DNA from 2 places in the Roseomonas haemaphysalidis genome. Region 2 is predicted to be linked to the other one. Evidence: riboswitches for the same ligand, from Rfam matches in the RefSeq annotation. Region 2 holds a riboswitch; the other holds the start of a gene.

Region 1 (14,798 bases), on a different replicon from region 2:
GCGCGATCGCCTTAACCGCCGGGTGCCCGGTGCTGGCCAGGAAGTCGGACGCCGCGCCGGGATAGGAGATGCCGGTGGCCCCGACCTGCCCGTCCGACCAGGGCTGCGCCACCACCCAATCGGTGATCTCGCGCGAATCCTCGCGCTCGCGCGGCGAGCGGAAGCTGTCGCGCGTGCCGAAGGAGGCGCCGGTGCCGCGTACGTCCACCACCACCACCGCGAAGCCGCGCGGCACCAGGTGGCGGACGAACTTGCCCGCATTGGGGATGGCATCGCCCGTGCCGCCGTCCCGCAGCCGGAAGCGACGGTAATAGGGCGTCAGGATCAGGATGGCCGGTACCGGGCCGGTGGCCCCGTCCGGCAGCCACACGTCCGCCGCGATGCGGCAGCCGTCGCGCATAGGGAGGTAGCGGGACACGGGCGCGGGCGGCAGCGCGAATTCGGGCGGGCGGCTGGCCGCGTAGCTGGAAGGCGCCTGCCGCCAGGCAGCGCCGTCTTGGTCGCGGTCGGACATGCTCAGGGCCTTGCTCGCGCCGGGAACGGCGGCTGTGTCGTCATGGCGCCGTCATGCTCGACGCGACGAGGCTGCGTCAAATGCATTATATGGCCTATCTTATGCGCTTTCCGCACAAGGAGGACGGGTGTCGTGCACAATCTGAGGTCGCTGGACGCCCTGCGGGCCTTCGTGGAAGCAGGCTCCGTATCGCAGGCCGCGCTGCGGCTCGGCCGCACGCAGCCCCAGGTGGGGCGGTTGCTGGCGGCGCTGGAAGCGGACCTCGGCTTCGCCTTGTTCAACCGGGAAAACCGCCGCCTCAGCCTCACCGCCGAAGGGGCGCGTTTCTATGCCCAGGCGGAGCGGGTGCTGGCCGGGCACGACGGGCTGCAGCGGCTGGCCGCCGGCATTCGCGCCGGGCAGAACGACCGCCACCTGCGGGTTCTGACGGCGCCGCAGGTGGCCAGCATCATCCTGGGCCCGGCGCTGCGTGTCATGGCGGCGCGCGTGCCTGAATTCACCGCCCTGGTGGACACCCGCATCCGCCTGGATGCCGAGGCGGTGGTGGAGCAGGAGCATTTCGACCTCGGCGTCACCGTGCTGCCGATCGAGCATCCGCGCCTGAAGGTGGAGCCGGTCTGCACGGTGGAAGCCGTGGTGGTGATGCGCCGCGACCACCCGCTGGCCCTGCTGCCGGAAGTGGGGCTGGCGGAGCTGGTGGCGCACGACCTGGTGGTGACGCATCCGCGCTCGATGCTGCGGCAGGGGCTGGAGCATCATTGCCGCGAGGCCGGGCTGACGCCGCGCCCGCGGTTCGAGGCATCCAATGGCGCGGTGGTGTGCCAGATGGCGGCACTGGGCCTGGGGGCCGCGCTGTCGGACCCCTTTGTCGCCCTGTCCACCCCGGCGCCGGAGCTGACCATGCGGCCCTTCGCGGCCTCCATTCCCCTGCCCTACGGGTTGTTCTTTCCCGCCTGGCAGCCCCGCCCCGCCGTGGTGGACCAGTTCGCCGCCCTGGTGGTGGAAACCGCGCTGCGGGAAGCCGCGGCGCTGCGGCGAGCCCCCTGACCTTGCCCCGGCGGCCGCGCCGCACAACCTGAGCAACACCGCCGCACATGGACCGGCCGGGGGTTCCGCCACCCGGCCGCGCGCGAACCGTTCCGCGCCGCATCACGCCCACAATCCGGGACCCCCCGCATGACCCTGCGCATTCCGTTCAGCAACAGCTACATCACTCTGCCGGAGCGCTTCTTCGCGCCATGTGACCCGACGCCGGTGGCCGCGCCAACGCTGGTCCGGGTGAATGCCGCGCTGGCCACGCTGCTGGGCATCGACCCTGCGGCCCTGGCGGATGCGGAAGGCGTGGCGGTGCTGGCCGGCAACCGCGTGGCCGAAGGCGCACAGCCCATCGCCACGGCCTATGCCGGGCACCAGTTCGGCGGCTTCACGCCGCAGCTCGGCGACGGCCGCGCCATTCTGCTGGGCGAGGTGGTGGGCCTCGATGGCGTGCGGCGCGACATCCAGCTCAAGGGCGCGGGCCCGACGCCGTTTTCCCGCCGGGGCGATGGCCGTGCCGCGCTGGGCCCGGTGCTGCGCGAATACCTGGTCAGCGAGGCGATGGCGGCAATGGGCGTGCCCACCACCCGGGCCCTGGCCGCCGTGACCACCGGCGAGGAGGTGATGCGCGAAACCGCCTTGCCCGGGGCGGTGCTGGCCCGCGTGGCGACCAGCCACATCCGCGTGGGCACGTTCCAGTTCTTTGCCGCGCGGCGGGACACGGAGGCGCTGCGCCTGCTGGCCGATCACGTGATCGCACGCCACTACCCGGAGGCGGCAACGGAGGAGGAACCGTACCGCGCGCTGCTGCAGGGCGTGGTGGCGCGGCAGGCGCGGCTGATCGCGCACTGGCTGCTGCTCGGCTTCATCCACGGCGTGATGAACACGGACAACTGTTCCATCGCCGGCGAAACCATCGACTACGGTCCCTGCGCCTTCATGGACGGCTACGACCCGGGAGCGGTGTTCAGCTCCATCGACCATGCGGGGCGCTATGCCTACGGCAACCAGCCCGCCATCGCGCACTGGAACCTGGCGCGGCTGGCCGAGGCCATGCTGCCCCTGCTGGCGGAGGACGAGGACACCGCCCTGGCCACGGCGCACGGGGCGCTGGCGGGTTTCCGCCCCGCCTTTGAGGCCGCGTATCTGGACGGGCTGCGTCGCAAGATCGGCCTGTCCACCGGGCAGGACGGGGATGCCGCGTTGATCCAGGAACTGCTCACCGCCATGGCTGCCGGCAAGGCCGACTTCACGCTGGTGTTTCGCCGCCTGGCGGACGCGGCCGCGGGTCAGGACGCGGCGGTTCGTGCCCTGTTCACCGATCCGGCGGCCTTTGATGCCTGGATGGATCGCTGGCGCGCGCGCCTGGAGGCGGAACCACAGGATGCCGAACAGCGCGCTGCCGCCATGCGTGCCGTGAACCCGGCCGTGATCCCGCGCAATCATCAGGTGGAGGCGGCGCTGGAAGCTGCCGTCACCCGGCGGGACTTCGCGCCCTTCGAAGCTTTGCTGGACGCCCTGTCCCGCCCGTTCGATGAGCGCCCTGGGCTGGAGCGCTTCGTTGAGCCGCCCGCGCCCGGCGGCGGCCCCTACATGACCTTTTGCGGCACCTGAGCCTTCAGGCGCCGCGCAGGCCGCGCGCCACTTCCTTCTGTTGCAGGAACTCCTCGCGCAGGCGGGCCACCTCGGCGGGGGGAATGCGGTCGATGTTGGCGTAATCCGCCTTCCAGTCCGGGTGGCCGGGCCACCGCAGTGGCGACTGCACGGTGGTGCGCGCGGCCGGCGCCGCTTCCAGCACGCGCAGCGCCAGCTCCAGCGTGGCGTCCTGGCTGGCGACGTCATGCGGCAGGCCGGCGGCGTTGCCCAGCGGCAGGTCGCTGAACAACAGGCGGGGCACGCCGCAATGCTCCACGATGTCCCTGGCGCAACCCATCACCACGGTCGCGATGCCATGCGCCTCCAAGTGGCGGGCCATCAGCGCGCAGGTCTGGTGGCAGACGGGGCAGTTCGGCACCAGCAGGGCGGCATCCGCGCCATCCTGCCGCAGCCGCCGCAGCAATTCCGGCGCGTCCACCTCCACCGTATGGCGCTGGCTGCGATTGGTGGGCACGCCGTGGAAGCGCGGCGCCAGCGTGCCGATGCGGCCGGCAGCAGCCGCGCGGCGCAGCGCCGGCAGCGGGAACCAGCTGTTCTGGTCCGTCGCCGGGCTGTGCTGGCGGTCGTAGGCGATGTGCGAGATGCGCAGGTCGTGTTCCGCCGCGCTGTCGCCGGAATACACCTCGAAGAACTTGGCCCGGGCGTTGTAGGGCGCGCCCGGCCCCTGGTCGCCCCGCGCCGGGTCGAAGCGCGCGGCGGTGGTCACCAGCGCCACGCGGCTTTCGGCCAGCGGCCGGGGCAGCGGGTGGAACGGCACCTCGGCGTGGTGCGCCCAGCGGTAGGGCGCGTGGCCCAGCGCCGCGTAGTAATCCCGCGTCCGCCGCATGTAGCCCACGGGGCCGCAGGGCGGCGGGTCTGCCGGCGCGTTCATCGGCCCGGGCCCGGTGCCCGGGGCGCGCGGGGCTGCGCCGTGGCGGAATGCTGCGTCATGGCGCGATCATGCGCGCCTGGCGCCGCCGCGCAACCCGGCGGCTGACAGAAAGGGCCCGGCGGCTATGATGGCCGCCGCGTGGCGATGGTGCCGGGCGGGCACCTTCAGGAGAAGACGGCATGGCAGCCCCCGGGGCGACCCCACCCGGCCGGGCCGGCCTGCCGGCATGAACCGCAGCCTGCGGCACCCGGCGCGGCTGCTGCCGCTGGCCTTTCTGCTGGCCATCCTGTTCGGCACCGGGCTGCTGATGCTGCCCGCCGCGCATGCTGGCGGGCAGGGGGCCACGCTGCTGGCGGCGGCCTTCACCGCCACCTCCGCCGTCACGGTCACGGGGCTGGCGGTGCAGGACACCGGCACCTACTGGTCCGGCTTCGGGCAGGGGGTGATCCTGGTGCTGGCGCAGCTCGGCGGCCTTGGCATCATGAGCGGGGCGACACTGCTGGGCCTGCTGGTCACCCGCCGCCTCAGCCTCGGCACGCGGCTGCTGGCGCAGGCGGAGGTGCGCGTGCTGGCGCTGGGCGATGTGCTGGCCGTGCTGCGGCTGATCCTGGCCCTGGCGTTGTGCGTGGAGCTGGCCATCGCGGCCGTGCTGGCGCTTCGGCTGCGCCTGTCGCACGGCCTGAACTGGGGCGAGGCGTGGTGGAGCGGCGTCTTCCACGCCGTGGGCGCCTTCAACAATGCCGGCTTTTCGTTGTACCCGGACGGGCTGGCGCGCTTCGCTGCGGACCCGCTGGTGCTGGGGCCGCTGGCGCTGGCCGTGGTGGTGGGCAGCCTCGGCTTTCCCGTGATGGCGGAGGTGATGCGCCAGCCCCGGCGCCTGTCGCTGCACAGCCGCCTGACGCTGTGGGGCACGGCGGGGCTGCTGCTCGCGGGCACGGCGGGGGTGCTGCTGTTTGAATGGAACAACCCCCGCACGCTGGGCGCGATGGATGCCGGCAGCCGGCTGCTGAGCGCCGCCTTTCACGCCGTCATGACCCGCTCCGGCGGCTTCAACGCGGGCGACACCGGCGCGCTGACCCAGGGCAGCTTGGCGTTGAGCTGCCTGCTGATGCTGATCGGCGGCGGCAGCGCCGGCACCGGCGGCGGCATCCGCGTGTCCACCTTTCTGGTGCTGGGGCTGATCGTCTGGGCCGAGGTGCGCGGCGACCCGGACGTTTCCGCTTTCCGCCGCCGCATCCCGCCCGACCTCCAGCGCCAGGCGCTGACGGTGGCAACGCTGGCCATGCTGGTGGTGGTCGCCGGCACGCTGGCGATGCTGGCGATGACGGACCACCCGGCCGGCGTGCTGTTGTTCGAGGTGATCTCGGCCTTCGCCACGGTGGGCCTGTCCACGGGCATCACGGGCGACCTGCCGCCCGCCGCGCAATGGCTGCTGATGCTGCTGATGTTCGTCGGCCGCGTCGGCACCGTCACCGTGGTCACTGCCCTGGCGCTGCGCCGCACCCGCCGCCTGTACCGCTTTCCCGAGGAGCGACCGATCGTTGGCTAGAAGCTCTGGCATGACCGACGGCATCGCCGTGATAGGCCTCGGCCGCTTCGGCGGCGCCGTCGCGGAATCGCTGTTGCGCCTCGGGCACGACGTGCTCGGCATCGACGAAAGCGCCGAGCTGGTGCAGCAATGGGCCGACCGGCTGACCCACGTGGTGCAGGCGGACGCCACCAACGGGGACACGCTGCGCTCGCTCGGCGTGCATGACTTCCGCCACGCCATCGTCGGGATCGGCACGGATATCGAGGCCAGCGTGCTGACCGTACTGGCGCTGGACGAGCTTGGCGTGCCCGACATTTGGGCCAAGGCGCTGGGCAGCAAGCACGGCCGCATCCTGGAGCGCACCGGCGCGCACCACGTGATCTACCCCGAGGCCACCATGGGCGAGCGGGTGGCGCATCTGGTCACTGGCAAGATGATCGACTTCATCGAGCTGGAAGACGGCTATGCCATCGTCAAGACCTGCGCGCCGCGCGGCGCCGTGGGCCGCACCCTGGCGCAGTGCGGCTGGCGCAGCGAGCAGGGCGTCACGGTGGTGGGCATCAAGCGGCTGCGCGGCGGGTTCGAGCCCGGCCTGCCGGAAACCCTGATCCGCGAAGGCGACCTGCTGATCGTCGCCGGCCCCACCGCCAGGGTGGAGGCCTTCGCGGCCCGCACCTGACGGTCAGGCGCCGCCGCGCGGGGGCGGCAGGCTGCGCGCCGCCTCCGCCGCCACGAAGTTGCGGGCCAGGGCATGGTACACCCCCTCGCGGCACACCAGGCGCGAGGCGGCGAAGCCGATCAGCGAGGCGAGCATCAGCGGCACCACCAGGTGGTGGTCGCCGGTCATTTCCTCCACGATCACGAAGGCGGTGATGGGCGCCTGCACCACGCCGGAAAAATACGCCACCATGCCGAGCACGATCAGGGCCTGCGCCGGCGCGCCGGGCAACAGCGCCGCCATGTTGGACCCGAGCCCCGCGCCCACGGACAGCGACGGCGCGAAGATGCCGCCCGGGATGCCGCTGACGGAGGACAGCAGCGTGGCCAGCAGCTTCAGCACGCCGAAGCCGGCGGACACCTCGCCGTCGCCCTGCACCAGGGCCTGCGCCTGGGCATAGCCCGTGCCGAACACCGCCCCGCCGGACGCCAGCCCGCACAGCGCCACCAGCAGCCCGCACACCGTGGCGACCACCAGCGGGTGCCGCTTCAGCGCCGCTCCCGCCCGGCCCGGCAGCCCGCCGGCGAAGAGCACCAGCAGCCGGCTGAAGCCGCCGCCCAGCAGCCCGCCCGCGATGCCCAGCAGCGGCACGGCGAGCCACCCCTGCCACGACCCGCCCAGCGCCGCGCCGGTGGTGCCGAAATAGGTGTAGTCCCCCTGGATGGCGAGCGAGGTCAGGCCCGCCGCGATCACGGTGCTGATGACGATGCCGTTGGTGCGCTCGTCGAAGGAGCGCCCCATTTCCTCGATCGCGAAGACGATGCCGGCCAGCGGCGTGTTGAAGGCCGCCGCCACGCCCGCGCCCGCGCCGGCCATGATCAGCCCCGGCTGGCGGCGGGGCGACAGCCGCCCCACCGCGAACATGATGGAGGCGCCGACCTGCACCGTCGGCCCTTCGCGGCCGATGGAAGCGCCGCCCAGCAGCCCGACCGCCAGCAGCAGGGTCTTGCCCACCGCGATGCGCAGCGACACCAGCCGCTCCCGCGCCGCCAGCCCGTGCAGCCGCCGCGCCGCGATGGCCTGCGGGATGCCGCTGCCGCCCGAGTTGGGAAACCAGCGCCGGGCGATAAAGGCGGAGGCGAGAAAGGCCAGCGGCGTCAGCAGCAGGGCCAGCCAGGGGCGCCCCGCCGTGGTGGCGGCGAACAGCGCGCTGGCATGGTCCGCCAGCTGCGCGATGCCCACCGCCGCAGCACCCACCACCAGCCCCCCGGCGACAAACAGCGCGAGGCGCCCGCCCTTGCGGGACACGATGCGCAGGCGGCGGCGGCGTCGGGGGGTCAGGGCAGGCAGCATGGGCAATGCGGGGTCCGTGTCTGAAAGCGGCTTGCGGAAGCTGAGCCCTGCACGCGCCGGGCCGCGAAGTAAAGCCATGGCAGCCAGACGCCGCGCCAGCCGGTCCGCACCGGCGCCAAGCAAATCCGGCCCGCCACGAGCGTTGCAGCAGCAGCCAAAGCGAAAGGAACCACCATGGAAACACGCCCCTTCGAGGTCCGCTGGTCGGAGCCCGCCCTGGCCCGGCTGCGCGAGCGGCTGCAGGCCACCCCGCTGCCCCGCGCACCCGTCGGAGCCGGCTGGCGCTACGGTTGCGACCCGGACTTCCTGGCCATGCTGCGCGATCGCTGGATCGATGGCTACGACGCCGCGGCCGCTGCCGCGGAGCTGAACCGCCACCCGCAGCTCATGGCCCGGGTGGAGGACATGGAGATCCACGCCATCCACGTGGTGGGCGAGGCCGGCGGGCGGCGGCCGCTGTTGCTGACGCATGGCTGGCCGGGCTCGGTGCTGGAATTCCAGGACGTGATCGGGCCGCTGGCCTTTCCGTCGCGGCACGGCGGCCGGGCGGAGGATGCCTTCGATCTGGTGATCCCCTCGCTGCCGGGCTTCGGCTTTTCCGGCAAGCCGGCGGCGCCGATCGGCCCCCGCACCACCGCGCGGCTGTTCGCGGCGCTGATGCGCGGCCTGGGCTACCCGCGCTTCCGGGCGCAGGGCGGCGACTGGGGCGCGGGCGTGTCCGCTTGGCTGGCGCTGGACCATGCCGGGGCGGTGGAGGCGATCCACCTCAACTACCTGCTGACCCAGCCCGACACCACGCCGCAGATGCCGGAGGAACAGGCCTGGATGGCGGCCATCGAGGATTGCCAGCAGCGGCTCGGCGCCTATGCCCGGCTGCAGGGCACCAAGCCGCAGTCGCTGGCCTATGCGATGCAGGACAACCCCCTGGCCCAGGCGGCCTGGATCGTGGAGCGGTTCCACGACTGGGCCGACCTGCGGGGACGACCCGTGCAGGACGTGTTCGGCATGGACCGGCTGCTGACCAACATCATGATCTACGTGATGAACGATGCCTTCACCACCGCCGCCTGGTACTACGCCGGCGCGCAGGCGGAGGAGGTCCGCAAGGTGCCGCCCGGGCGCCGCGTGGAGGTGCCCACCGCCATCGCCCGCTATCCGGACCCGCGCAACCCCATGCCGCCGCGAAGCTGGGTGGAACGGGGCTACGCCGTCAGCCGCTGGACCGACATGCCCCGTGGCGGCCACTTCGCGGCGCTGGAGGAGCCGGAGCTGTTTGTGGAGGACCTGCGGGCCTGGGCGCGGGTGGGCTGATCGCCCCGGATTTGGCGCGGCGGGCGGAAGCGGCTAACCTTGGGGGTGTTGTTCCTGGGGTGCCTCCGCGCGGGGGGCTGAGACGGCAAGGCCGAACCCATCGAACCTGATCCGGGTCATGCCGGCGGAGGGATGGAAAACAACGGCCTGCCACCAGGCCCGCTCTCTTTCCCCCCGATTCCGCATGGCCCAGCGCAAGGGAGCCCTGGCCATGCCTGAGACAGCGGATACCGCCCCCCGGGTTCTGGTGATCGGCGCCGGCGTCGCCGGGCTGGCGGTGGCCACCGTGCTGGCCGAGCGCGGCGCGGCCGTCACGGTGCTGCACCGCCCGGAACCGGCCAGCCGGGCCTCCCACGTGGCGGGCGGCATGCTGGCGCCGTGGTGCGAGGCCGCCGATGCCCCGCCGGCGCTGGTGGCGCCGGGTGCCGCCGCCATCGGCTGGTGGGCGGCGCGGGTGCCGGGCACGCTGCGCCGCGGCAGCCTGCTGCTGGCCGCGCGGCGGGACCGGGGGGAGCTGGACCGCTTCGCGCGCCGCACCACAGGCCACCGCCGCTGCGACGCTGCCGCCATCGCCGCGCTGGAACCCGAGCTGGAAGGCCGCTTCGCCGACGGGCTGTTCTTTCCGGAAGAGGCGCACCTGGACCCGCGCGCGGCGCTGCTGTCGCTGGCCGGGGCGCTGGAAGGCCGTGGCGCGGTGTTCCGGGAAGGCGACTTCAGGGAAGCCGATGCCGCCGGCTTCGACCATGTGGTGGACTGCCGCGGCCATGCTGCGGCGGCGGCGCTGCCCGACCTGCGCGGCGTGCGTGGCGAGATGCTGCTGCTGCGCTGCACCGGCCTGTCGCTGTCGCGCCCCGTGCGGCTGCTGCACCCGCGCATCCCGCTCTACGTCGTACCGCGCGGCGAAGGGCTGTTCATGGTGGGCGCCACGATGATCGAGAGTGCCGGGCGCCACGCTATCACCGCGCGATCCGCCATGGAGCTGCTGAACGGCGCCTATGCGCTGCACCCCGCCTTCGGCGAGGCCGAGATCCTGGAAGCCGCCAGCAACATCCGCCCCGCCTTTCCCGACAACATGCCCGCGCTGCGCCGTGACGGCCGCGTGCTGCGCGTCAACGGCATGTTCAGGCACGGCTTCCTGCTTTCGCCTTCGCTCGCCGAACAGGTCGCCGCGGCGGTGTTCGGCATCTCAACCCCCGGCCTGCCAGGAGAAGCGGCATGAATATCATCGTCAACGGCAAGCCCCGCAGCGTGGCGGCGGCAACCCTGGCCGAGGTGCTGGAGGAGCTGGGCTACACCGGCCCGCGCGTGGCCACCGCGCTGCGCAGCGAGTTCGTGCCCGCCGCGCGCCGCGCCGAATGCCGGCTTGCCGAGGGCGACGTGGTCGAGATCCTCGGCCCCATGCAGGGGGGCTGAACCATGCGGGCATATGGGACCGACCTGTCCTCGCGGCTGTTGCTGGGCACCGCGCTGTATCCTTCGCCCGCGGTGATGGCGGAGGCCATCCGGGCGGCGGAGGCCGGCGTGGTCACCGTGTCGCTGCGCCGGGAAGGCGCGGCGGGCGAGGAGGGCGCGGGCGCCGGCCAGCGATTCTGGGATTTGGTCGGCGGCCTCGGGCCGCGCGTGCTGCCCAACACCGCCGGCTGCCATTCCGTGAAGGAGGCGGTGCTGACCGCGCAGATGGCGCGCGAGGTGTTCGGCACGCCCTGGATCAAGCTGGAGGTGATCGGCGAGGACGACACCCTGCAACCCGACGTCTTCGGGCTGGTGGAAGCCGCGCGCATCCTGTCGCGCGATGGCTTCCAGGTGTTTCCCTACACCACGGAGGACTTGGTGGTGGCCGGCCGGCTGCTGGATGCCGGCTGCGAGGTGCTGATGCCCTGGGGGGCGCCCATCGGCTCCGGCCGCGGCCTCAACAACCCCTACGGGCTGCGCAGCCTGCGCGCGCATTTTCCCGATGTGCCGCTGATCGTCGACGCCGGCATCGGCCTGCCGTCCCACGCGGCGGCGGCCATGGAACTGGGCTTCGATGGCGTGTTGCTGAACACCGCCGTGGCCCGCGCCGGCGACCCCGTGGCCATGGCCCGTGCCATGGCGCTGGCGGTGCGGTCCGGCCGCCTGGCCTTTGAGGCTGACCCGATGGAGGCGCGCGACATGGCCTCGCCTTCCACGCCCGTGGTGGGCGCGGCGGTGTTCGCATGATGCGCCTGCCGTCCCGCTTCTACCCCGTGGTGCCGGACCTCGGCTGGGTGCGGCGGCTCGTGCCCGGGGCGAAGCTGATCCAGCTCCGCCTGAAGGACGCGCCGGACGCCGAGCTGCGCCGCCAGGCGGCGGAAGCGGCGGCGCTGTGCCGCGCGCACGGCGCCCTGCTGGTGCTGAACGATTTCTGGCGCGTCGCCATCGACCTGAAGCTGGATGCCGTCCACCTGGGGCAGGAGGACCTGCGGGACGCCGACCTGGCGGCCATCCGCGCCGCCGGCCTCCGCCTCGGCCTCAGCACGCATTCCGAGGCGGAGCTGGACACCGCGCTGGCGGCCGGGCCCGATTACGTGGCGCTGGGGCCGGTGTATCCCACCACGCTGAAGGTGATGCCCTGGGCGCCGCAGGGGCTGGACCGGCTGCGGGCATGGAAGCGCCGCATCGGCGCGCTGCCGCTGGTGGCGATCGGCGGCATCACGCTGGAGCGTGCCCCCGGTTGCCTCGTGGCCGGGGCCGATTGCGTGGCCGTGGTATCGGACATCACGGGCCACGCGGCGCCGGAGCAGCGCGCCCTGGCATGGCGCGACGGGCTGGACCGGTGACGAGCGCAACAGGGCCGGTGGGTTTTGCTTGTTGCGAACGGCGGAAACTGCCTAGCCTTGGCGTCGTTACGCTGCTGCCTGCGCCGACATGTTATCGGCAGGCGCCGCGGGTGACAGATCAGGAGTGTGGCCATGCCCACCAAGACGACCTCTAAGACGTCTGAGCCGAAAGATTCCGACGCCGCCGCGAAGCCGGTGAAGGCGAAAAAGGCTGATGCCGCCGCCAAGCCGGCGAAGGCCAAGGATGGTGCCGCCGAAGCCAAGCCGGTAAAGGCCAAGAAGGTCGCGCAACCCGCCGAGGGTCGCAAGCCCAACGCCTTGCAGCAGCCCTTGCAGCCGTCCGAGGATCTGGCGGCGGTGGTCGGCTCCGACAAGCTCGCCCGGGGCGAGGCGGTCAGCAAGGTGTGGGCCTACATCAAGGAACACAAGCTGCAGAACCCCAAGGATGGCCGCGAGATCCTGGCGGATGACAAGCTGGGCAAGGTGTTCGGCAAGTCCAAGGTGACGATGTTCGAGATGAACAAGCATCTCGCCCAGCACCTGAAGTAACGCCGGCAGAAGGCAGTCGCCGGGGCCTCGCGCCCGGCCGCTGCCGGTCGCGAAGGCCCTGGGTCACCGTGACCGGTACAGGGTGGGCCAGTCGCCGGGCTGGCTGCCGCCACAGGCGTCCTGGAAGGCGGCACCCCTGAGCTGGAACTGGCGTCCGTCCCAGCTCCATTCCGCCGTGATGCCGCAATCCGCCAGTCCCCGGCCCTTGGCACTGAACACCAGGATGCCGGTGTCCGGATCGAAATACGGCTCTGTCAGGGAATTCTCCGGCGTATTGCCCCGGAACGGCAGGACCGGCCGGAAAGGCACGGGTGCCCCGTTCGCCGTGCGCGGCACGATGGAAACCAGCGACCACCCCTGATAAGCGCCCATGCCGCACGGCAGGATCACCAGTGCATTGCGTTCATCCAGCGCGAAGGCACCGGTGGCATCGGCCTCCTGCGCATCGTTCTCCTCGCATTCCTCGGCCTTGAAGCGCGCGGCGCTGGCCAGCTTGGCGCGGCGGATCAGGGCATTGCCCTGTGCCTCGCTCAACGCTGTGGCGGGCCTGAAGCGCGGAACCGCCGGCAGCGTCGGCGCGGCGGGCACCTGCGCGGCGGGCGCGGTGCCACGGCGCACCAGGGCGGTTACGCCATCCAGCCGCCCCTGGCGCTCATCCATCCGCAGCAGCGCGGCCATCATTCCGGCCAGCGGCACCACGCCTTCTTCCTCCGTGCCGACCTGCAGGGTGGCCGCATCGCGGATGCGCGACAGCATGTCCGCGACCGCCGCCGGCTGGTCGGCGGCAAAGGTGGTGAGGCCGTCTTCCTGCTTCACGGTCCAGGCCGGGGCGGCCAGGCTCAGCGGGCGCCCGTCCACGCGCACCGCGTCGCGCTCCGCCGTGAAGGGCACCGTCAGCGTCACGGTGGTGGCCGCGTCGGGGCCGGCGGCCCGCGACAGCCGCAGGTCCGGCCGTTCCGCCACGCCGTCCTCGAAGCCCTTGGCTTCGCAGGTCAGGCCATTGTCGCAGGCGATCAGCCAGGAGCCGTAGGTGTCGTAGGACGGCTCCGCCGCCGCCGCGGCTCCCGCCCAGCCCAGTGCCAGGGCGGCCGCCAGCGGCATTCCGCCCCGCCAAAGCTTCAACATCCCAGGGGTCATCCTTTCCGTGTCTGGCCGGCCCGGCGGTTCGCCGTGCCGGGCGGGCGGCCGGTGCCGCCCCAGCCGTTGCGCCGGATGTTCCGGCGCTCGATCTCCACGCGCAACCCGCGCGGGTCGCCAAGCTGCTGCAGCAGAGCGTCCAGCGTGCGGTTCAGGATGGCCACGCCGTTGCAGTCGGGCCCGTGCCGCCGGGTGCCATGCAGTAGGATGTCCCGCCCGCCATGGTCCGGCCGCAGGATCAGCGCCAGCGGCCCCAGTCCCCGGAGGATTGGCTCCGCCGCGCCGGACAGGTCGGCGGCGTCCAGCACCCGGTAGCGCCCGGCGGGCACGTCGCCGCCCGGCAGGGCAGGGTCGCGGGTGGCGTTGCCGCAGGCCATGGCGGTGCTGGCGGGCGCGTTCCACTGCGCCCGCACCGGGCCGAACAGCACGTCGCGACCGTGCCGCAACGTCAGCACCGGGTGGTTCTGACGCGGCGGCACGGCGATGCGCAGGCAAGTGGCCTCGTCACGCGCCAGCTTCCGCCGCCCCGCCCGCAGGGTGCGCAGCATGCCGTAGCCCAGCAGCAGCAGGCCCAGCACCAGGGCGAGCGCGGCGATCACGGCCGGCCTTTCGGCTGGCCGCCCTGCTGGTCCAGCATCCATTGTTGCTGCCACAGGCGCGCCGTGGCCGTGGCATCCTGTTGCGGCACCCAGACCCGCAGGGCGGGCGAGCCGGCGTGCTCCGCCCGCGCCGCGGCTTCCACATAGGCCCGGTCGGTGGCCGCCCGGTCCCAGGCGGACAAGGCGAACAGCAGGCCTGCGGCAAACAGCAGCAGGGCGCCGGACAGCATCCACAGCACGGCGCCGTCCAGGTCCTGCCGCCTCATGACCGCCCCCGCCCACGCCGGGCCGGAACGGCCAGCAGCTTGTCGAGCTGCGCCGACAGGTCGGGTTCCTCCACCCGGCTGCGCAGCGCGGCCTGCAACAGCGCGCAGGCGCTGGTCACGTCGCGGTCCTTGCGCCCGGCGGCCTGGACGATGGGTGGCAGGGCGGTCACCAGGAGGGTGATCTCGCGCGCAGGCGGCACGGGCTGGCGCATGATGTCGCGCGCCATGGCCAGCAGCGGTTCCACCGTGGCCGGCGCGCCGCCGCTGCGTCCGGCTTCCTGCAGCTGGCTCAGCAGCATCGGCACCGCGGCGCGTTCCAGCGCTTCGCGCGCGGAGGGCTCCATGGCCGCCGGGTGGGACGGCGCCCAGGCCGGCGCGGGTGGGCCGAAGCGGCCCAGCAACATGCGGTCCAGCCGCTGCCCGGCCGCGGCGCCGCCGAGCCACCAGCCGAATACCAGCCCGGCGGCGGCACCCCCCAGCAGCGCCGCCCAGAAGGCTGCCCCGGCAGGCGGCACCGCCC
Region 2 (14,798 bases):
GCGGGGCGGCCTCGTCCTGGTCGAGATCCAGCGCGAGGATATCCGCACCCTGCCCGAGCTGTTGAACCTGCTGCGCGACAGCCCCCGGCGCTTCCTGGTCTTCTGCGACGACCTGTCCTTCGAGCGGGAGGACCAGGACTACAAGGCGTTGAAATCGGTGCTCGATGGCGGCATCGAAGGGCGCCCCGCCAACGTGCTGTTCTACGCCACCAGCAACCGCCGCCACCTGATGGCGCGCGACATGATCGAGAACGAGCGCAGCACCGCCATCAACCCGGGCGAGGCGGTGGAGGAGAAGGTCTCGCTCAGCGATCGCTTCGGGCTGTGGATCGGCTTCCACAACGCCGACCAGTCCACCTTCTTCGCCATGGTCGAGGGTTACGCGGCATCTCTCGGCCTGGATGTCCCGCCGGAGGAACTGCGACGGCAGGCGGTGGAGTGGTCGGTGACGCGTGGCGGACGGTCGGGCCGCGTGGCCTGGCAGTTCATCATGGATCTCGCCGGGCGGCGGGGCGTGGCCCTGCCCGCCCGATGACCGACGCCCCGGTGCCACGCCAGCCGGCCCGCCCGCGGCCCAGGGGGGCGCAGCGGCGCGATGGTCGGTTCCTCAATCCCGATGGCAGCCGCGCCGGGCCGAGCGGCGCGGAACTGCGGCGATTGTTCGCCGAGCGGAACCAGGGCACGCCCTGGCCCAGGCAGGTGCAGGACCCGCCCTTCCCGCCGCCGGCCTTGCCGCCGGAAGGACATGTGGCGATTACCTTTGTCGGCCATGCCACCTTCCTGATCCGGTTCCATGGCGGCCCGACCCTGCTGACCGATCCGATCTGGAGCGATCGGTGCAGCCCCTTCTCCTTTGCCGGCCCGAAGCGGGTCCGGGCACCGGGGCTGGACCTGGACGCGCTGCCGCCGGTCGATGCGATTTTGCTCAGCCACAACCACTATGACCACTGCGACATCCCTACCCTGCGGCGCCTGCAAGCGCGCGGCACGACCCGGATCGTGACCGGACTGGGCAACGCGAAGCTGCTGGCCAAGCACGGGCTGCGGGACGTGCTGGAACTGGACTGGTGGCAGGACGCCGCCCTGCCGGGCGGGGCGGTGGCGACCTTCCTGCCGGCGCGGCACGTCGGCGCCCGCAGCTTGTTCGACCGCGGGCGGACGCTGTGGGGCGGCTTCGCCATCCGGGCCGGCGGCGGGCGGCTGCATTTCACCGGGGATTCGGCCTGGGGCGCGCATTTCGAGGAGATCGGCCACTTCGCCGGTCCGTTCGACGTGTCGTTGATCCCGATCGGCGCCTATGAGCCGCGCTGGTTCATGCAGCAGGTCCACATGAACCCGGAGGAAGCCGTGCGCGCCTTTCAGGCCCTGCGCACCCGGCAGGCCCTGGCCATGCACTTCGGCACCTTCAAGCTGACCCAGGAAGCGATCGATGCCCCCGCGCACGCTCCGGGCGTGGCGCTCGCCGCCGCCGGCATCCCGGCGGAGGACTTCGCCCTGCCGGGCTTCGGCCAGACGTTCGTGGTGCCCCTGACGTTTGGCTAGGGGGCGTTGCCGAAGATGCGCTGCCGCACCTGGTCGCCTGGGTGCAGGCCCAGCCGCTCGGCGGTTCCGGCGGCGAGCTCCAGCGTGGCACGGACAGGGCCGCGGCTTTCCACGGTGGCGAGGCTCAGCGGCACCGTGCGCTCGGCGATGCGGCGGATGCGGCCATCGGCGTTGATGAACACCATGTCCAGCGATGTGATGGTATTGCGCATCCACATGGCGCTGTCGCGCGGCGCGCCCCAGTCGAACAGCATGCCGCCGTCCGGCTTCACCTCCGGGCGGAACATCAGTCCCACCGTTTGCTGGTCGGCGGTCAGGGCCATCTCGACTTCGAAGTCGTGGTGCGTCCCGTCACGGGTGACGATCACCAGCTTCTCGGTCGGCAGGGCCGGCTGTGGCCCCGTCTGGGCCCGGGCAGCGGTGATCATGGGGAGGAGCGCTGGCAGGGCCAGCAGGAGGCGGCGGCGCATGCGCATGCTTATGCCACGGCCCCGCCCGCCACGGGCAGCCCTTCCAGCGTCGCCGCCGCCAGATGGCGGATTTCTAATCGAACTGGTCCCTCGCGCGGGGCATCCCGCAGGGTAGTGAACCAGTGTTCCGGCGGGTTGCGGCCTGCCGCGCGGCCGTACACCAGGCCCCGCAGCACCGACTCCGTCGCGAAGGGCAGCCGCACCGGTGGCTCCCGCCCGTTCAGCACCCCCCAAATGCCGGCCCAGCACCGCCCCACGGACCAGGGATTGTAACCACCGCCCCCCAGCACCAACAGCCGCGGTGCCAAAGGCATCACCGCCCGCACCACGGCCCAATAAGCGTTGTTGGAGAGCGACAGCTTGGCGAGCGGGTCTTCTTCCAGCGAATCCGCACCGCATTGCAGCATGATCGCCTGGGGCCGCAGATGCTGGGCCACCGGTAGTATGGCGTGACGGAGCAGCCAGTCCATCTCGCTGTCGTTGAGCCCCTGCGGCACCGGGATGTTGCGGGCATGGCCGCCGGCGCGGTCCGCCAAAGCGCCCGTGAAGGGCCAGCGCCCGGCCTCGTGCACCGACAGCGTGAAGACGCGCGGGTCATCGGCGAAGGCATCCTGCACCCCGTCGCCGTGATGCGCGTCGATGTCGATGTAGAGGATGTTCGTTAGCCCCTGGTCCAACCAGGCCAAAAGTCCCAGCACGGCGTCGTTCAGATAGCAGAACCCGCTGGCCCGGTCCGCCCGCCCGTGGTGGGTACCGCCGCCGGGCACATGCACGATGCCTCGCTCCGCGAGCAGCCGCGCCGCCAGGATCACGCCGCCGCAGCCCGTGGCGGGTCGGCGGAACACTTCGCGGAACACCGGGTTGCCATGCGCCCCGATGTGGTGCCGCTCCCGGACCTCGGGCGGCACGGCCTGCGCCGCCTCGGCCGCCTGCAACGCCGCCACGTAGTCCGGCGTGTGGAAGCGCCGCAACTGCGCCGGCGTCGCCATGGGGCTGTCGATAAAGCGGGCCGGGTCCAGCCAGCCGAGCGTGCGGATCAGGTCCACCGCCGTGGATACACGCGGGATCGCCAGCGGGTGCTTCGGTCCATAGGAGGAGCCGCGATAGATCTCGGACGCGATCAGCAGCGGACCGGCATCGGTGGTCGACAGGTGGTCCACGGGGCGGTCGTCCTTGCTGCTGGGGGCCAAGCCGTTGGGAACTTGCATCCAACGCGCGGCCGTGCCTAGAAGCCGGCATCCGGGGGGAGCCTTTGTTGAGGCTGAGAGGCAGGGATAGGCCCTGCGACCCCTTGAACCTGATCCGGGTCATGCCGGCGAAGGGATCGGAGGTTTCGCATGGCGGCCATTGTCGCGCCCGGCCTGGGCGTGTCCCTTCCCGTGATCCGCCTTGGCGGCCGCGCCATCCTGGATGCCTGCGAGCTGCATTTCGCCGCTGGCCAGGTCACGGCGCTGCTCGGCGCATCCGGCGTCGGCAAGTCCACCTTGCTGCGGCTGCTGGCCGGCCTGATCCCCTTGCCGCCCGAAGCGCGCCTGCTGCCGGATGACGGCCGCCCCCTTGCCGGCCGCATCGCCTGGATGGGGCAACAGGACCTCCTGATGCCGTGGCTGGACCTGCGCGCCAACGTCATGCTCGGCGCCCGGCTGCGGGGCGAGCGCCCGGACCGCGCCCGCGCCGACCGGCTGATCGCGGCGGTGGGGCTGGCGGGGCGGGACACCGCCCGCCCGGCGGAACTTTCCGGCGGCATGCGCCAGCGCGCCGCCCTGGCCCGCACGCTGATGGACGACCGCCCCTTCGTGCTGATGGACGAGCCGTTCAGCGCCGTGGACGCCCCCACCCGGCACCGGCTGCAGGGATTGGCGGCCGAACTGCTGGCCGGCCGCACCGTGCTGCTGGTGACGCATGACCCGCTGGAAGCGCTGCGCATGGCCCACCGCATCCTGGTCCTGCGCCCGGGGCCAGGGGGCGCCGTGGCGGAGGAGCTGCCCCTGCCCCCCACGCCGCCGTTGCGCGCCGCGGCCGACCCCGCCGTGCTGGCCGCCCAGGCCAAGCTGCTGGAACGCCTGTCGGAGGCGGCATGAGGGCCATCATCGCTGCCATCGGCCTGCTGCTGGCGTGGGAAGGCTTCGTGCGCTGGACGGCGGTGCCGCCTTTCCTGTTGCCCTCCCCGCTGCGGGTCTGGAACGTGTTGTGGACGCGGTGGGACCTGCTGGTCGGCCATGCCGGCACCACGGCCACCGAGATCCTGCTGGGCCTTTTGTTCGGCAGCCTGCTGGGCATGGCCACCGCACTGCTGCTGACCGCCTGGCGCGAGGGGCGGCGCTGGCTGCTGCCGCTGCTGATCGCCAGCCAGGCCATCCCGGTCTTCGCCATCGCGCCGTTGCTGACCCTGTGGCTGGGCTTCGGCATGGCCAGCAAGATCGCCATGGCCACCATCATCATCTTCTTTCCCGTGGCCACCGCCTTCTACGACGGGCTACGGCGGACGGAGCCGGGGTGGCTGGATCTCGCCGCCACCATGGGCGCCAGCCGCGCCGCTGTGCTGTGGCGGGTGCGGGTGCCGGCGGCACTGCCGGGCCTCGCGTCCGGCCTGCGGGTGGCCGCCGCCGTGGCGCCGATCGGCGCGGTGGTGGGGGAATGGGTCGGGGCCTCCTCGGGCCTCGGCTACGCGATGCTGCAGGCCAACGGCCGCAGCCAGACTGACGTGATGTTCGCCGCCCTCGCCATTCTGGCCACCATGGCCATGGCGCTGTGGTTCGTGACCGACCTCCTGCTGCGCAGGGCCCTGCCCTGGCAGCCTGATGCCCTTCTCGATGGAGCAGACCGATGAGCCTGATCACCCGCCGGGCGCTGCCCGGGCTGGCCGCCCTCGCCCTGCCGGCCTCCGCCGCCATGGCGCAGACCACCCCGGCGGCGCCCTCGCCCGCCAAGCTGACGCTGATGTTGGACTGGTTCGTCAACCCGGACCACGCGCCCATCGTGGTGGCGCAGGAGGGCGGCCACTTCGCCCGGGCCGGGCTGGAGGTGCGCATCATCGCCCCCGCCGACCCCAACGACCCGCCCCGGCTGGTGGCCGCCAAGCAGGCGGATCTCGGCGTCTACTACCAGAAGAGCCTGCACCTGGCGGTGGACCAGGGCCTGCCGCTGGCCCGTGTCGGCACCCTGGTCGCCACGCCGCTGTCCACGCTGACGGTGTTGCGGGACGGCGCCGTGAAAACGCTGGCAGACCTGAAGGGCAGGAAGATCGGCTTCAGCACCGCGGGGTTCGAGGAGGTGGCGATCGACACCATTCTCGGCACCGTCGGGCTGTCGTCGAAGGACGTGACGCTGGTGAACGTCAACTTCGGCCTGTCATCCGCCCTCATGTCCGGGCAGGTGGATGCCATCCTGGGCGGCTTCCGCAATTTCGAGCTGCACCAGCTCGACATCGAGGGCCGCCCCGGCCGCGCCTTCTACCCCGAGCAGCACGGCATGCCGATCTATGACGAGCTGATCTACGTGGCGCACAAGGACCGCGTGCGCGACCCCGTGCTCCGCCGCTTCATGGACGCCCTGGAAAGCGCCACCACCTTTCTGCTCAACAACCGCGAGGAAAGCTGGAAAATGTTCATCTCCGGCCCGCGCCGCGAGCTGGACAACGAGCTGAACCGCCGTGCCTTCGCGGATACGGCGGATCGCTTCTCGCTCAGCCCGGCGGCGCTGGACCGCAACCGGTATGAGCGATTCGCGAAGTTCCTGCAGGGCCGCAAGATGATCGGCAGCGTGCCACCGGTGGAAAGCTATGCGGTGGAGCTGCCGCCGGCCTGAGGTGTCAGCCGCGCTGCGGCATCGCCTCTGGCACCACCGTCGCCACCAGCGTGGCGTCCAGCGACTCGTAGGCGTGGTAGTCGATGGTCTGGTACAGCTCGGCCCGCGTCTGCATGCGGTCCACCATGTTGTGCGTGCCGCCGTCCTGACGGATGGCGGCATACAGCTGCTCCATCGACTTCGCCGCGACGCGCAGGTGGCTGACCGGCCAGATCACCATGGAATACCCCATCGCCTCGAATTCCTCGGCGGTGAAGAAAGGCGTGCGGCCGAACTCAGTCATGTTGGCCAGCAGCTTCACGCCCGGCATGCGCCGGGCGAATTCCTGGAACATCTCGCGCGTGGTCAGCGCCTCGGGGAAGATCGCGTCGGCGCCGGCCTCCAGGTACAGCTTGGCGCGGGCCACGGCGCCATCCATGCCTTCGCTGGCAGCGGCATCCGTGCGCGCGATGAGATACAGGTGGCGGCGGGCCTTGCGAGCCGCCGCCACCTTGGCCGCCATGTCCCGTGCATCGGCCAGCTTCTTGTCGTTCAGGTGGCCGCACTTCTTGGGCAGCAGCTGATCTTCCAGGTGTACCGCGCCGGCGCCGGCCTCCTCAAAGGCGCGGACCATGTGCATGACGTTGAGCGCCTCGCCATAGCCGGTGTCGCCATCCACCAGCACCGGCAAGCCGGCGGCGCGGGACACCTGGCGGATGTGCCAGGCGACGTCATCCACCGTGATCATGCCGAGGTCGGGGATGCCCATGGTCGCTGTCATGGCGGCGCCGGACATGTAGAGCGCCTCGAACCCCGCCTTCTTCGCCAGGAGCGCGGCGATGCCGAGATGCGCCCCTGGCATGCGCAGGATCTGCGGGCGCTCCAGCAGCGTGCGGAACCGCTGGCCGGCGGGGGCGTCGGGCAGGTCATCGGCGATGAGGTAGGGCATCGTTTTTCCTTGAGGGACGTTTCGCCCACACCTAACACCCGGCCCGGCCCTCGGCCATGGCCGCGGGGGCGGGCTTTGCGGGCGGGCCATCCGGCCTTAGCTTGATCCTGACCGACACGACGCGAACCGCCGCAGGCGGACCGAACCTCTGGGAGTAGCTGCCATGGAAATGTCCGGCGAACGGCGCATCGAGGCGCCCCGCGCAACCGTATGGCAGGGCCTGAACGACCCCGAGGTGCTGCGCGCTTCGATCCCGGGGTGCGAGACGGTGGAACGGACGGGCGACGATTCCTTTCAGGCCCGCGTAGCCGTGAAGCTGGGCCCGATGGCCGCCAAGTTCGCGGGCAAGATGCAGCTCACCAACATCAACCCGCCCGAGTCCTACACCATCGGCGGCGAAGGCAACGGCGGTGCCATGGGCTTCGCGAAGGGGGGCGCCGACGTGGCGCTACGCGAGCTCGGCCCCACGACGACGCTGCTGACCTACAACGTCAAGGCGCAGGTGGGTGGCAAGATGGCGCAGCTGGGTGCGCGGCTGATCGACAGCACCGCCAAGCAGATGGCCGACCAATTCTTCGACCGCTTCGCCGCCTATGTCTCCACCCCGGCCGAGCCGGCGGCGGCACCGGCTTCCCAGGACGCCCCCGCCACGCCCCGCCCGTCGCACGAGGCTGTGCTGCCCGAGGGCACGGTGCCGACCCCTGCCCCCGGCACGGAGATCGGTGACTCGTCGCCGCTGGAGCGCCTGGGCTCGGCGACCATCATCGGCGCCGGCCTGTCCGAGCATGCGGGCGACAAGCCGCCCGGCATGGAAGGCGGCCAGCAGCCCGTGTCGCCGCGCGGCTACGCCCCGCCCCGCCCGGCGAGCCAGCCCGCCGCGCTGTCGGTCCTGTCGCTGGTGCCCACCGAGATCTTCGGCCTGCCTTTGACCTTCTGGGGCGGCACGCTGATCTGGCTGGTGCTGCTGGTCGTGCTGTTCCTGCGCGGGTGATGCGGATGACCCCGCCCGCCTCGGTGGAAGCCACGGAGCAGTTGCTCGCGGCCGGCGGCTACGTCGCCGACCGGGCGTTGGCGACGACAGTGCACCTCGCCTTGGCGATGGGGCGCCCGCTTTTTCTGGAAGGCGAACCGGGCACCGGCAAGACGGAGATCGCCAAGGTCCTGGCCGCGGGCCTCGGCCGGCGCCTGGTACGGCTGCAATGCTATGACGGCATGGACCTGTCGGCCGCAGCCTATGAATGGAACCATGCCCGGCAGCTGATGGCCATCCGGCTGGCGGAGGCGAGCGGGGAAGCCGATCGGGCCAGTCTGGAGGCCGGCATCTACGACCGGCGCTTTCTGCAGGAACGGCCGCTGCTGTCGGCGCTGACCGGCACCCCGGCGGTGCTGCTGATCGACGAACTGGACCGGGCGGACGAACCGTTCGAGGCATTTCTGCTGGAGATCCTGGCCGACTTCCAGCTCTCCATCCCGGAAATCGGCACCATCCGGGCGGAAACGCCCCCCATCGTCGTGCTGACCAGCAACCGAACGCGCGAGGTGCACGATGCGATCCGCCGCCGTTGTTTGTACCATTGGGTCGACTACCCCGACGCTGCCCGGGAACGCGCGATCCTGGACCGCCGGGCCCCCGGCCTGCCGGCCAAGCTGTCGGCACAGGTCGTGGACTTCGTGCAGCGCGTGCGGGACGGCGATTTTTTCAAGTACCCCGGGGTGGCGGAGACCATCGACTGGGCCACGGCGCTGGGGGCCCTCGATGCCACCGAACTGGAGCCTCTCCTGGTCGACGATACCCTGGGGGCGTTGCTGAAGTACCAGGACGACATCGCCAAGCTGCGCGGCGCCGAGGCCGCCAGGCTGCTGGAAGCCGTCAAGGCCCCGCCGGCCGTGACCGTTCCGTTCTGATTATGCCCGGCGGCGGCGCCCTCGCCGGCAACCTGCTTGGCTTCGGCCGGATGCTCCGCCGGGCCGGCCTGCCGCTGGGGCCGGCCGAGCTGCTGGCGGGTGGCGAGGCGCTGACCCGGGTGGACATCGGCGACCACCGCCAAGCCAAGGCAGCCCTGCGCGCGACACTGGTGCATCGGCGCGAGCACTTCGAGATCTTCGATCAGGCTTTCGACCTGTTCTGGCGGGCACCCGACCCGTCAGCACGCGGCGCCACGGAAGCTGGCGAACAGCTCGACCGTGCACCCGCCGCCGCCCGCCGCGTATCGGAAGCGCTGGGCAGCAGCGCCACGGCCGCACCGCCGCCACCCGGCGAAGCCAGGCTTGACGCCGTCCTGACCGTCAGCGGCGGCGAACAACTGCGGCGAATGGACTTCGACGCGATGACGGCCGCCGAGATCGATGCCGCGAAGCAGGAGATCCGCCGCCTGGTGCTGCCGTTGGACGCGCGCCCGACCCGCCGCTTCCGACCCGATGCCAACGGCCGCCGCGCCGACCTGCGCGCTACGCTGCGTGCCAGCCTCCGCCAGGGTGGAGAAGTGCTGGATATCCGCCACAGCAAGCGGGTGACGCGTCCGCCACCCCTGGTGGTGATCTGCGACGTGTCGGGAAGCATGTCGCGTTACGCGCAGATTCTACTGCATTTTGTTCATGCGGTGACCAATGACCGGGACCGTGTGGCGAGCTTCCTGTTTGGCACGCGGCTCACCAACATCACCCGGCAGCTGCATCACCGCGACGCGGAAGTGGCCTTCGAGATGGTGGGCCAGGTGGTACCCGACTGGTCCGGCGGCACCCGCATCGGCGAGGCGCTGGACCGCTTTAATCATGACTGGTCGCGCCGCGTGCTCGGCCAGGGCGCCGTCGTGCTGCTGATCACCGATGGGTTGGAGCGTGGCGGGGCCGAGGAACTGGCCCGCCTGGCAGCCGCCACGGACCGGCTGCGGCAATCCTGCCGGCGGCTGATCTGGCTCAACCCGCTCTTGCGCTACGCCGGCTTCCAACCGAAATCCCAGGGCGTGCGGACGATGCTTCCCTTGGTTCATGAGCATCGCCCCGTCCACAACATCGATAGCCTGCGGTCGCTGGTGGAAACGCTGTCGGCGCCGCATGCCCGCGGGAGAATGCCATGAGCGCCCATGCCGCGACCAACCAGGAGGATATCCTGGCAACCGCCGCCGACTGGCTGGCGGAGGGTGAGACGGTGGCCATCGCCACGGTTGTCGAGACCTGGGGCAGCTCACCTCGCCCGGCCGGCTCGCAGCTGGCGGTGACGGCGTCCGGTCGCATGGCCGGCAGCGTGTCGGGGGGCTGCATCGAGGGGGCGGTGGCCGATGTCGCGCGCCAGACGATGGACAGCGGTGCCCCCCAGCTCCTGGACTTCGGCATCAGCGACGAGCGCGCCTGGGAAGTTGGGCTGGCCTGCGGCGGCAAGCTCAAGGTGTTCGTGGAGAAGCTGGCGTGAAAGCGGCTTTTCTGGCGCGGCTGCGCGAAGCCCGTCTGGCCGCGCGGCCGGTGGCCGTCCTGACCGAGCTCAGCACGGGTCATCAGTTCCTATATCCGGATGACAATGCGCCGGAACCTCTTGTTCATGCAGCAAAGTCGGCGCTGGATTTGGACAAGGCAAGCAGCCTGACCGTCGCAGGGGCGGATTGGTTTGTTCACCCTTACAATCCGCCGCTGCGGCTAATCGTGGTGGGCGCCGTGCACGTGGCGCAGGCGCTGGTGCCGATGGCGGCTGGCTGCGGCTTCGCTGTCACGGTCGTGGACCCGCGCGGGGCTTTTGCCACCACGGAGCGGTTCGGCACCGACGTGGTGTTGCGTGACGAATGGCCCGATGACGCCCTGCAGGCCTTGGCGCCGGATACCCGCACCGCCGTGGTGACGCTGACGCATGACCCCAAGCTGGATGATCCGGCGCTGGAAGTCGCGTTGCGCAGCCCCGCTTTCTATGTCGGTGCCCTGGGCAGCCGGAAGACCCACGCCAAGCGGCTCGACCGTCTGCGCGAGGCCGGGCTTGACGAGGCAGCGCTGGCCCGCATCGCCGCGCCTGTCGGGCTCAATATCGGCGCGGTCACAGCGCCGGAGATCGCGCTGTCCGTGCTGGCGCAGATCGTCGCCCGGCGTCGCGGGGCCGCCCTGGGCGGGCCAACCGCATGATCTTCGGCCCGACCCCCCTGGCGGAAGCCGAGGGCGCCATTCTGGCCCATACCGTCCGCCTGCCGGGACGCGTCATCAAGAAGGGCACGGTGCTGGACGCCGGCGCGGTCGCGGCTCTGCGGGAAAGTGGCCGCCCAGACGTTGTCGCCGCCCGCCTGCAAGATGGCGATGTCACGGAAAACGACGCCGCCCACCGGGTTGGCGAAGCCTTGATGGGCCCGAGCTTGGCCCGCACCCGCGCCGCGACGGGGCGGGTGAACCTGCAATCCACCGTCACCGGCCTGCTGGTTGTCGACGCGGCTCGGGTCCACGCGTTGAACGCGCTGGACGAGAGCCTGACGTTGGCGACCCTGCCGGATTACACGCCGGTTTCCCCCCGTGAAATGCTGGCCACCGTCAAGGTCATTCCCTTTGCCATGGCCGGCAGCGTACTGGCCGAGGCCGAGGCATTGATGCGGCAAGGCCCGATGCTGGCGGTGCATCCCTTCCGCCCCCTGAAGGTCGGCTTGGTGCTGACCGAGCTGCCGGGCCTGAAGGAAAGCATCATGGAAGGCGCCGTGGAGGCGACGGAGGAGCGCGTGGCCGGGTTGACCGGCACGCTGCTGCCGCCGCGCCGCTGCGCCCACGAGGCCGGGGCGATCGCCGATGCCTTGCGGCAACTCCTGTCCGATGGGGCGGAGATGCTGCTTGTCGCCGGGGCATCCGCGGTGGTGGACCGGCGCGATGCCGGACCCGCGGCCATTGTACAGGTCGGCGGAAGGATCGAGCATTTCGGCATGCCGGTGGACCCGGGCAACCTGATCTGCCTGGGGGCGGTGGGCGATGTGCCCGCCATGGTGCTGCCCGGCTGCGCCCGCAGTCCAAAGTTGAACGGTTTCGACTGGGTGCTGCAACGCCTCTTCGCCGGCCTACCCGTGGCCGGCCGCGACGTGATGCGCATGGGCGTCGGCGGCTTGCTGAAGGAAATCGAGTCGCGCCCGCTGCCCCGTGCGCAGGCGGGCCGTGGCGCGGCGCCGATCGCCACGCCGCGCCGGCCCCGGCAGGTTGCGGCGCTGGTGCTGGCGGCGGGCCGGTCCAGCCGCATGGGCGAGGTCAACAAGCTGCTGGTGCAGGACCGTTCCGGGCGGCCGATGGTGTCGCGCGTGGTCGACAACGTTCTGGCTTCCGGCGCCCGCCCGGTGATCGTGGTCACGGGCCATGACGCCGCCGCGGTGCATGCAGCGCTGCAAGGCCGCCCCGTCACCATGGTGCATGCTGAGCATCATGCGGAGGGGCTTGCGGCCTCCCTGCGCTGCGGGCTCGCGGCGTTGCCGGCGGGTGCCGAGGGCGTCGCCGTCTGCCTGGGCGACATGCCTCTGGTCACCGGCGGGGCGATTGATCGGTTGATCGCCGCCTTTGACCCCGAGGAAGGGCGCGCCATCGTCGCCCCCACCTTTGATGGCCAGCCGGGTAACCCGGTGCTGTGGTCCCGCGAATACCTGCCGCAGATGATGGCGTTGACTGGCGATGCCGGCGCGCGCGCGCTGCTGCGCCAGCATGCCGAACGGGTGGCGGAGGTGGAGATGCCGGACGGCGCGGTGCTGCGCGACTTCGACACGCCGGAGGCCCTGGCGGGCGAGCCGGACTACGCGCACCGGGCATGATCCTGATCGCGCTGGGCGCCAATCTGCCAGGCCTGGACGGCAGCGAGCCGCGCGCGACCTGCGAGGCCGCGGCGCAGGCCCTGCGGCGCATCCCCGGACTGATGGTTTCCGCCCTGTCGCGCTGGTGGCTGACCGCGCCGGTGCCGCCCACCCCAGGGGCGCCATGGTACGTCAACGGTGTCGCCCGCTGCGAGGGGGACATGCCGCCCCCGGTACTGCTGTCCGCATTGCAGGCCATCGAGGATGCCGCCGGCCGGGTCCGCGCCTACCCCAATGCCCCGCGGACACTGGACCTCGACATCGTCGCGATGGGCGACACGGTCCGCGCGGGGCCGGACCCCATCCTGCCGCATCCGCGCGCGCATCTGCGGCGATTCGTGTTGCAGCCTTTACAGGAGGTGGCACCGGGCTGGCGGCATCCCTCGCTGGGGCGCAGCGTCGAGGAACTGCTGCGCGGCCTGCCGGAAGAAGCGATGCGGCCGCTCTGAGCTTGTGTTTCGCGGCTCCGATGGCTATCTGCAAGGTTCCGCTAAGATGAATGAGTTGGAGGCCGCACCATGGCCCGCGTAACCGTCGAAGACTGCATCCTGAAGGTTCCGAACCGCTTTGAGCTGGTTTTGCTGGCCGCCCAGCGCGCCCGCAACATCAGCCGCGGCGAGGAACTGACGATCGACCGCGACAACGACAAGAACCCGGTCGTGGCGCTGCGCGAGATCGCCGACGACACCGTGGAACTGCCGGGCCTGGAGCAGGACCTCATCAAGTCCCTGCTGCGCGCCCCGGAGCCGGAGCCGGTGGAGGAAGAGGTGATCGACCTGATCGCCACGGACGAGAACATCTTCGGCGTCATGGACGTGAACGAGGAGCCGCTGCCGGATGCCGGCGCGGACGACCTGTCCGGCGACGACATCGAAGCCGCGATCGCCGCCGAACTCGGCGGCCGCCGCTGACCGGGCGGGGGCGACATTGAAACCGGGCGCCGGGCCGAGTTTTGACCCGGCGCCGCGCGCGCCTGACGGTTTGACCGCGCCTGTCGCCCCCCCCCATGCCGAAACGCCGGGCACCGAACTTGCCCGGCGCGTTGCCGCCTACGACCCCCGCGCCGATGTTGCCCTGCTGGAAGCCGCCTACGACCTGGCAGCCACGGCCCATGCCAGCCAGGCGCGCGAGAACGGCGACCCCTACATCACGCATCCGCTGGCCGTGGCCGGCATCCTGGCCGGCTACCGGCTGGACACGGCGACCATCGCGACCGCGTTGCTGCACGACGTGGTCGAGGATACCGGCGTTTCCCTTGCCGAGATCGAGAAGCGTTTCGGCAGCGACATCGCCAAGCTGGTGGACGGCGTCACCAAGCTGACGCGGCTGGAACTGCAGTCCGAGCGCACCAAGCAGGCCGAGAACTTCCGCAAGCTGGTGCTGGCGATGAGCGAGGACATCCGCGTCCTCTTGGTCAAGCTCGCCGACCGGACGCACAACATGCGGACGCTGCATTTCGTGCCGAAGCCCGAAAAGCGGGCGCGCGTGGCGCGGGAAACCATGGAGATCTACGCGCCGCTCGCTCAGCGCATCGGCATGGATGCGGTGAAGACCGAGCTGCAATCCCTCTCCTTCCGCGAATTGCAGCCGGATGCCTACCAGACCATCACCGCCCGCCTCGCCTTTCTGCGCGGCCAGGGCGCCGACCTGATCGACGACATCGCCGCCGACGTGCGGGCCAAGATGGCCGAGGCCGGCGTACCCCTGCTGGAGGTCAACGGGCGCGAAAAGTCGCCCTATTCCATCTGGCTGAAGATGCATGAGAAGAAGGTGGAATTCGAGCAGCTCTCGGACATCATGGCCTTCCGCATCACGACGACGGACCGCACCAACTGCTATGCGGCGCTGGGCGCCATCCATTCGGCCTACCGCGTCGTTCCGGGGCGGTTCAAGGACTACATCAGCACGCCCAAGCCCAATGGCTACCAGAGCCTGCACACCGGCGTTTCCGTGCCGGAGCGGCGCAACGCCAAGATCGAGGTGCAGATCCGCACGCCGGAAATGCACGAGGTCGCCGAATACGGCGTGGCCGCGCACTGGATGTACAAGCAGGGCCGGGCACCGGACGGCACCACCCCGCCGGCCCAGAAGCGGCGCTATCCTTGGGTCAAGGAACTGCTGGAACTCCTTGAAACGGCGTCCGAGCCGCAGGAGTTCCTGGAACACACCAAGCTGGCCCTGCACCAGGACCAGGTGTTCTGCTTCACGCCCAAGGGGGACCTGATCGCCCTGCCCCGCGGCGCCACGCCGATCGACTTCGCCTAC

Evidence for each region. Region 2 has a riboswitch for thiamine pyrophosphate ahead of IAI59_RS12380 (ABC transporter ATP-binding protein). Riboswitches for the same ligand answer to the same signal wherever they lie in the genome.
Region 1: it holds a riboswitch for thiamine pyrophosphate, as region 2 does, so the genes downstream of both, IAI59_RS21330 (FAD-dependent oxidoreductase) here and IAI59_RS12380 (ABC transporter ATP-binding protein) in region 2, are expected to answer to the same signal.

The regions. Positions count from the first base shown of each region.
Region 1 covers NZ_CP061179.1:355,584-370,381, reverse strand. Annotated here, with positions in the region: gene IAI59_RS21370 (CocE/NonD family hydrolase) at 1-514, opposite strand, end outside; gene IAI59_RS21365 (LysR family transcriptional regulator) at 647-1,561, shown strand; gene IAI59_RS21360 (protein adenylyltransferase SelO) at 1,691-3,163, shown strand; gene IAI59_RS21355 (glycine/sarcosine/betaine reductase selenoprotein B family protein) at 3,168-4,076, opposite strand; gene IAI59_RS21350 (TrkH family potassium uptake protein) at 4,303-5,625, shown strand; gene IAI59_RS21345 (potassium channel family protein) at 5,636-6,286, shown strand; gene IAI59_RS21340 (chloride channel protein) at 6,290-7,618, opposite strand; gene IAI59_RS21335 (epoxide hydrolase family protein) at 7,793-8,929, shown strand; TPP riboswitch at 8,975-9,080, shown strand; gene IAI59_RS21330 (FAD-dependent oxidoreductase) at 9,141-10,148, shown strand; gene thiS (sulfur carrier protein ThiS) at 10,145-10,342, shown strand; gene IAI59_RS21320 (thiazole synthase) at 10,346-11,128, shown strand; gene IAI59_RS21315 (thiamine phosphate synthase) at 11,125-11,727, shown strand; gene IAI59_RS21310 (SWIB/MDM2 domain-containing protein) at 11,923-12,276, shown strand; gene IAI59_RS21305 (DUF1176 domain-containing protein) at 12,340-13,401, opposite strand; gene IAI59_RS21300 (hypothetical protein) at 13,410-14,012, opposite strand; gene IAI59_RS21295 (hypothetical protein) at 14,009-14,278, opposite strand; gene IAI59_RS21290 (hypothetical protein) at 14,275-14,798, opposite strand, start outside.
Region 2 covers NZ_CP061177.1:2,669,868-2,684,665, forward strand. Annotated here, with positions in the region: gene IAI59_RS12360 (ATP-binding protein) at 1-535, shown strand, start outside; gene IAI59_RS12365 (MBL fold metallo-hydrolase) at 532-1,542, shown strand; gene IAI59_RS12370 (DUF192 domain-containing protein) at 1,539-2,012, opposite strand; gene IAI59_RS12375 (acetoin utilization protein AcuC) at 2,021-3,220, opposite strand; TPP riboswitch at 3,245-3,354, shown strand; gene IAI59_RS12380 (ABC transporter ATP-binding protein) at 3,350-4,093, shown strand; gene IAI59_RS12385 (ABC transporter permease) at 4,090-4,842, shown strand; gene IAI59_RS12390 (ABC transporter substrate-binding protein) at 4,839-5,819, shown strand; gene prpB (methylisocitrate lyase) at 5,824-6,747, opposite strand; gene IAI59_RS12400 (SRPBCC family protein) at 6,911-7,738, shown strand; gene IAI59_RS12405 (AAA family ATPase) at 7,738-8,652, shown strand; gene IAI59_RS12410 (vWA domain-containing protein) at 8,655-9,824, shown strand; gene IAI59_RS12415 (XdhC family protein) at 9,821-10,156, shown strand; gene IAI59_RS12420 (XdhC family protein) at 10,207-10,851, shown strand; gene IAI59_RS12425 (NTP transferase domain-containing protein) at 10,848-12,494, shown strand; gene folK (2-amino-4-hydroxy-6-hydroxymethyldihydropteridine diphosphokinase) at 12,491-12,982, shown strand; gene rpoZ (DNA-directed RNA polymerase subunit omega) at 13,052-13,444, shown strand; gene IAI59_RS12440 (RelA/SpoT family protein) at 13,371-14,798, shown strand, end outside.